Linked DNA regions of Tunturibacter gelidoferens. The protein of the gene in region 1 interacts with the protein of each later gene in a pairwise test. Links are inferred from orthologs where the notes say so. Each region holds a gene or a part of one and is shown in the gene's direction. Other genes may lie near its edges.

Region 1 (3,540 bases):
CCACCACCAGTGCTGCCGCCACCACCAGTGCTGCCGCCACCACCAGTGCTGCCGCCGCCACCAGCACTGCTGCTGCCGCCACCACCAGTGCTGCTGCCGCCGTGGCCGGGGCAGTTACCGCCGTTGCCGCCGTTACCACCACCGTCGTGGTCATGGTCGTGATCATGATGGCACCAGCCGAACCAGGACCACGAGCTGCCGCTATCGTGATCATGATCACAGGCGAAGGCTGAGCTGGAGGTTGTGAGCAGTGAGAATCCAACGATCGAGACAGCGATCAAACGGTTCAATTTCATTGGTTCACCTCGGGGAGTTACGAGCCGAAGCATAACAAGCCGCATGGGTTAGGGGAGTACAACTTTCGGAGCAGCGGCGCTGGTTACCGATGGGCCAGGGATTGCAGTGCGGGACGGATCAGGGCAGGTGCGGGGAGGGGTACAAGGCCCCTTCCGCGTGCTATACTTAAGACACTGAGAGTCAGGCTAGAACGTGTGTAAAGCGCTGTAACGGCGCGGGTTTTCGCGGATTGCGCGGACACGGGACGGGCTGAAAATCCTGCAACTTCAGCAACCGCTGAACGGAGATACATGGCATCGACTGCAATCCCCACCGAAGGTGCTCTTTTAGAGCTTGAAGCTGGCAAAATCAAGGACGCTCCTGCAAAAGGAAAAGAAGGCGGCGGCTATTCGGCCGAGAACATCACCGTTCTGGAAGGCCTGGCGGCGGTTCGTCTGAGACCGGCGATGTATATCGGCTCTACCGGCGAGCAGGGGCTCCATCACCTGGTGTATGAGGTGGTCGATAACTCGGTTGACGAGGCACTGGGTGGGCATGCGACGAAGATCGATGTGACGATCCATGTCGATAATTCGATTACGGTGGTCGATGATGGCCGTGGAATTCCGGTCGACGACAAGGTGATCAACGGCGAGAAGATGCCGGCGGTGCAGGTTGTTCTCACGATGCTGCATGCGGGCGGTAAGTTCGATGCGTCGAACTACAAGGTTTCGGGTGGTTTGCATGGCGTCGGCGTGAGCTGCGTCAATGCGTTGAGCGAAGAGTTTGACGTCGAGATCTGGCGCGATGGTCATGCGTGGGAGCAGGACTACTCGAAGGGTGCGCCGATCAGCAAGCTGCGTAAGATGGGCTCGTCGACGCGCAAGGGCACGAAGGTGCATTTTCTGCCGGACAAGTCGATCTTTACGGTGACGGAGTTCAACTACGACACGCTGGCGCAACGGTTGAGGGAGCTCGCCTTTTTGAATAAGGGGCTGGAGATCCATCTGACGGACCAGCGCACGACGGACTCGAAGACCGGGGAGTACAAGCACCAGGAGTTCAAGTACATCGGCGGGATCGCGGAGTTTATCAAGCACCTGAACAAGGGCAAGGCGGTGCTGCATGACAAGCCGATCTACATGGAGGCCGAGCGGGACAACGTGGCCATGGAGATTGCGCTGCAGTATAACGATGCCTACTCCGAGACCGTGTTTACCTTCGCGAACAACATCAACACGGTTGATGGGGGCACGCACCTCTCGGGCTTCAAGACAGCGCTGACCAGGACGATCAACGCGGCGGGGCAGTCTCTGGGTCTGTTCAAGGACGTGAAGGAGAACCTGAGCGGGGACGATGTGCGCGAAGGACTGGTTGTTGTGATCAGCGTGAAGCTTAGCCAGCCGCAGTTTGAAGGACAGACGAAGGGCAAGCTGAACTCGGATATCGCAGGAACGGTGCAGGCGTTTGTGAATGAGCGGCTGGGTGCGTTTCTCGAGCAGAACCCTTCGGTTGCGAAGAAGATTATCAATAAGGCGATCGATGCAGCGCGAGCGCGTGAGGCTGCTCGTAAGGCAAGGGATTTGACTCGGCGCAAGGGTGCTCTTGATGGCGGCGGACTGCCTGGGAAGCTGGCAGACTGCTCGGAGCGGCAGCCGGATCGGTGTGAGCTTTATCTGGTCGAGGGAGAGAGCGCGGGTGGAACGGCCAAGCAGGGGCGCGACCGGAAGTTCCAGGCGATTCTGCCGTTGAAGGGAAAGATTCTCAACGTGGAGAAGGCCCGCTACGACAAGATGCTGGGGCACGAAGAGATTCGCGCCATGATTACTGCGCTGGGCTGCGGCATCGGCAAAGACGACTTCGATGCGAGCAAGCTGCGGTATGGCAAGTTGATTCTGATGACCGATGCTGACGTCGACGGATCGCACATCCGCACGCTGTTGTTGACGTTCTTCTTCCGCCATATGACGGAGCTGATCAAGCGGGGACATGTTTATATCGCTCAGCCGCCGCTGTATCGCATCAAAAAGGGCAAGTTCGAGCAGTACATCAAAGACGATCGCGAGTATGTGAGCGTGATGGTGAAGCGTGCGTCGGATGGCATGGTGATTCGTTACGGCAAAGACGGCGGCAGGCTCGAAGGCGCTGCACTGACGAAGTACATGGGCCAGTTGAACGACTATCTTAGCTTCTTCGATAAGGTGCAGAAGCGGTTGCGGAATGATGACGTGACGCAGGCGTTCGCTGAGTTGTTTGCTCATGAGGGTAAGGATTCTGTGCGACGCGTGGACTTCGAAACACCGGCCAAGGTGGAAGCCATGCGCGAGCGGCTAGTGGGAATGCAGAAGACCTACCAGTTCAAGAATGTTGGCGACGTCGTGATGGACGAGGAGCACAGGAGCTACTCGGTTAGCTATACCGATGCGCAGGGCGCAGTGAGAACGATTGACTGGGCGCTGGCTTCAGCCCCGGAGAGCCGGCAGATGCTGGCCAAGCATGCACAGATCAAGGAGCAGTTAGTGGCTCCGTTCTTTATCGAGTATGCGACAAAGACCAAAGCGGAGACTGCTGCAGAAGAGGCTGAGGAGATTGCTTCGGAAGAAGGTGTCTCGGAGCTCGCCGCGGCTCCAGGAACGGTGGCAGAGGTAAAGCCAAGCAAGAGAGCGAGCAAGGCGTCTCAAGATCCGGTCGAGAAGAAGACGGCGCGCGAAGTGTTCGAGTATGTGATCGAACAAGGCAAGAAGGAGTATCAGGTTCAGCGGTATAAGGGACTGGGTGAGATGACGGCTCCGCAGCTATGGGAGACGACGATGGATCCCGAGCGACGTACGCTGCTGCAGGTGAAGCTCGAAGACATCGCGGCCTGTGAAGAGATCTTTACGACCCTGATGGGTGAGGACGTAGAGAGCAGGCGCAAGTTCATCGAAGAGAATGCCCTGGACGTGAAGAACCTGGATATCTAGGCTGTAGGTTGGCTCTGGATCGAGACGACGGAGTTGAGCCGCGAATAAGGTAGCTTTATTCGCGGCTCGCTGCCGTGGTGGTGGGCTCCCTGCTGGTCGTGTCGAGTCCGCCGGGCCACCAATTCCAATCGCCTGCAACGCGAAGGAGCGCGGGACCGATCACGATACGAACCAGTGTCGCGTCGATAAATACGGCGACCGCCAGGGTAAATCCGATCATCTTGACTACCAGGAAGTTTCCGAAGGTGAATGCCGCGAATACCACGATCATGATTGCGGCAGCGCTCGTAATCAGGCCAGC
Region 2 (3,799 bases), 330 kb from region 1 along the record:
TTCAAACCTGAACGGCGACAGCACCGCAATCGATCGCTCGATCATCAACCCGAACGGTGTGAAGGGGACAGCAAGTACGGTATCGGCTCAACATGCTACCAATCTCGATAGCCTCTGCACGCCGGGGACAGAAACGACAACTTGCACTGCGAACATCGTCGGCTATGTAGCCGACAACCCAAACGCTTATTACATCCAGGGTGGAAAGGGAACGCTCCCGAACGGTGCGCGTAATACTTTGCCTACTCGTCCAATTAATAACTTCGATATGTCACTTTTGAAGCGCGTCACATTCCGCGAACGATACTCAATCGAGTTCGGAGCGCAGGCTTATAACGTACTCAACCATGCTCAATACACTCCCGGCACGGTGAATAACATCAACTCGACCTCCAATACAACGACGTATATCAACTTCCAAAGGGTTGATAACGCGTTCTTCAATCAGCCCGGCAAGGTCTTCGCCAACAATGCCCGCACAATGCAACTGTCCGGGAAACTCTTCTTCTAACTGAAGATTGCAACAAAAAAGGGATGGGCTAAAGCCCGTCCCTTTTTTTGTCGATAAAACGGCTGCGCTGGCAAAAGTCTGTAAGTCTTGCATTTTCTGCGTGTGTTTGCCCACTTACAATCTGTTTGCCGAGGACCGCTTTACCCCGCCAAATCAAGCATTTATCATGGAAGTACACCATGGCTGATGATCTGTTTCCGCAAGACCCGAAGAACCCTGACGCACCCTCCCCGCAGGACGCGAACTCCAACAACCCTCCCCCCGCAGGATCTCCTCCGGACGGCTCGACCGTCCAGGGCCGGGGTGCTGCGTTTATGCTCTCCATCAATATAGAAGAGGAGATGCGGAGGTCGTATCTCGACTACTCCATGTCCGTCATCATCGGCCGCGCTCTGCCCGATGTGCGCGACGGTCTCAAGCCTGTTCATCGCCGTATCCTCTACGGCATGCAGGAGATGGGTCTCCAGTTCAACAAGAAGTACACCAAGTCCGCCAAGGTCGTCGGCCACGTGATGGGTAACTACCATCCCCATGGCGACTCCGCCATCTACGACACCATGGTCCGGCTCGCCCAGCCATTTTCTCTCCGCTATCTATTAGTAGACGGTCAGGGAAACTTTGGCTCCGTGGACGGTGACTCCGCCGCGGCCATGCGGTACACCGAATCCCGCCTCACCCGGCTTGCCGGTGAGATGCTCGCGGACATCGACTACGACACGGTCGACTTCTCTCCGAACTATGATGAGTCGTCGCTTGAACCTACCGTGCTCCCGGCCCGCATTCCGAACCTTATCGTCAACGGCAGCTCCGGCATTGCCGTCGGTATGGCGACGAACATTCCGCCGCACAATCTCACCGAGATTGTGAACGCGTGTATCTCGCTGCTGCAGAAGTCCCCGCAGGATCATCGACCAGATCTCGACCTCGTCCTGGAGCACGTGCTTGGACCGGACTTCCCGACTGGCGGCTACCTGTTCGGCAAGACGAATATCCCCCAGGCCTACCGCACTGGCCGCGGGCGCTTCATGATGCGCGCCAAAGCGTCCATCGAGAACATCTCCGGCGGGCGTCAGGCCATCATCGTCACGGAGATTCCTTACCAGGTCAACAAGTCCAAGCTCATCGAACGTATCGCCGAACTCGTCAATGAAGGCGTCATCACCGACATCGCACGCGACGAGTTCCGTGACGAGTCCGATCGCGACGGGATGCGCATCGTCATCGGGCTGAAGCGCGGCGCCGAGCACCAGATCGTTCTCAACCAGCTTCATAAGCACACCCAGATGCAGGAGTCGTTCTCGATGATCTTCTTGGCCGTCCATAACGGTCAGCCGAAGGAGCTCCCGCTCGATCAGGCGATCCGGGCGTTCCTCGATCACCGCACAGAAGTAGTCCGCCGCCGGACTGCCTTCCTGCTCGCGAAGGCTCGCGACCGCGAACACATTCTGCTTGGATATCAGATCGCGCTCGATCATCTCGACAACGTCATCAAGATTATTCGCCAGTCGTCCAGCCGTGCCGATGCTCGCGAAAACCTCTTCTCCTACTTCTCGAACAAGCGCATCAACCTGCGCGGTACGGAGCTGCGCGGCGTCACGTTGGACCCGGCTAAGTACGGCGTCGATATGATCTTTAGCACGACCGGCACGTTGATCCTCTCCTACAAACAGATCGACGCGATCCTCGAACTGCAGCTGTACCGCCTCACGCAGCTTTCTATTGATGAGTTGCTCAAGGAACTGGCCGAGGTGCGCGACAACATCACGGAGTTCGAGTCGATCCTTGCTTCACCGGCGAAGTTGCGCAAGGTCATCGTCAAAGAGCTTACCGAGATTCGCGACAAGTATGGCGATGCTCGCCGCACGACCATCATTGATGAGACCGCCGAGCTGCAGCTCGAAGATCTGATCACTGACGAGCAGGTGGCAGTCACGGTGTCCAACACTGGTTATCTCAAGCGCACGCCTATCTCGATCTACCGTCAGCAGCGTCGTGGCGGTACTGGGCGGCTTGGCATGAAGACTCGCGAAGAGGACTTTGTCGCGCAGCTCATCATCGACTCCACGCATGCCTATCTTCTCTGCTTCACAAATACGGGCCGCGTCTACTGGCTGAAGGTGTATGAGGTCCCTGATGTTGGCGCTGCCGGCAAAGGCAAGGCTATGGCTTCGCTGGTCGCGCTGCAGCCTGGGGAGAAGGTGGTGACCATTCTGCCGGTTCGCGATCTGGAAGAGGACTCGAAGTACATCCTGTTTGCGACGCGCAATGGCACGGTGAAGAAGACAGCGTTGAAAGACTTTTCGAATGTGATGGCGCGTGGAATTATCGCGATCAATATTGAGAAGGATGATGAGCTGATCATTGCGCGAATTACGGACGGTCAGCAGGTGATCTTCCTGGCTACGCATGATGGCATGGCTATCCGGTTCAACGAGCAGGACTTACGTCCGATGGGGCGGCCGGCTACCGGTAACCGTGGCATTACGCTGAAGAAGGGGGACTATGTGATCGGGGCGGCAGTTACGCCTTCGAACGAGGCGCGCAACAAGCAACGGCTGGAACGTGCTGCTCAGAAAGGGCTTACGGATCAGGTGGAAGCGGCGATTGACGAGGCTACCGAGTCGACTGAGGGGCAGCCGCTGGAGCTGGCTGAGCCTGGTGAGCTGGCTGCTCCGGTGGCTTCGGCTGAGGTTGCGGCGAAGCTTGAAAAGCTTGATAAACAGCTGGGTTTGACGCCTTGCCTGGTGCTTACGGTGAGTGAGAATGGGTTTGGCAAGCGAACTGATGTGGATCAATATCGCCTGCAGTCGCGTGGCGGTAAGGGCGTTATCAATATGAAGACGACTCCTAAGATCGGCAAGGTTACTAGCATTCAGCTGGTGGATGACACGACGGAGATGATGGTGATCAGCCAGTTTGGGAAGATCATTCGCATTGATACTAAGAGTGTTAGGGCCGCCGGGCGTAGTACGCAGGGGGTTAAGCTGCTGGATCTTGAGGATCAGGATAAGGTGGCGGCGGCTGTGGTGATTCCTCCGGAGGAGGCTAAGACTCAGCCGGAAGAGGGAACTTTGCTGCAGTAGTTTTCTGTTTGCGGTAATTTTTTATGATGTGGTGACGCCCGTTTTTGCTGAGGTTTTTGGCAAAAACGGGCGTTTTCGCGTGGTGAATTGGTGGTGTGGACGTGGTGGATTGCGTGGTGAACGTGGTGTTTTAGCAGCGTGTTTTTTGGGCTCTAAAAATGCGCCACGTCTTCGGGGTTTATTTTTTGGGGTTCCCGTTTTGGGA

Evidence for each region.
Region 2: the proteins of gyrB (region 1) and gyrA interact in binary tests that used the Escherichia coli proteins (3 or more experiments, as listed by UniProt). The link is inferred for Tunturibacter gelidoferens from one-to-one orthologs.

Annotation. Positions count from the first base shown.
Region 1 is NZ_CP132938.1:511,477-515,016, forward strand. What follows is about bases 218-3,439. They hold gyrB (DNA topoisomerase (ATP-hydrolyzing) subunit B), read left to right. Parts: upstream 218-587; coding sequence 588-3,239; downstream 3,240-3,439. Other genes in these bases: RBB81_RS02730 (MMPL family transporter), read right to left, coding at 3,295-3,439. Outside these bases: RBB81_RS02720 (hypothetical protein), read right to left, coding at 1-166; more of RBB81_RS02730, read right to left, coding at 3,440-3,540. UniProt on the Escherichia coli protein: DNA gyrase negatively supercoils closed circular double-stranded DNA in an ATP-dependent manner to maintain chromosomes in an underwound state.
Region 2 is NZ_CP132938.1:843,365-847,163, forward strand. Bases 314-3,794 are described here. They hold gyrA (DNA gyrase subunit A), read left to right. Parts: upstream 314-690; coding sequence 691-3,594; downstream 3,595-3,794. Other genes in these bases: RBB81_RS03940 (TonB-dependent receptor), read left to right, coding at 314-511. Also shown: more of RBB81_RS03940, read left to right, coding at 1-313. UniProt on the Escherichia coli protein: A type II topoisomerase that negatively supercoils closed circular double-stranded (ds) DNA in an ATP-dependent manner to maintain chromosomes in an underwound state.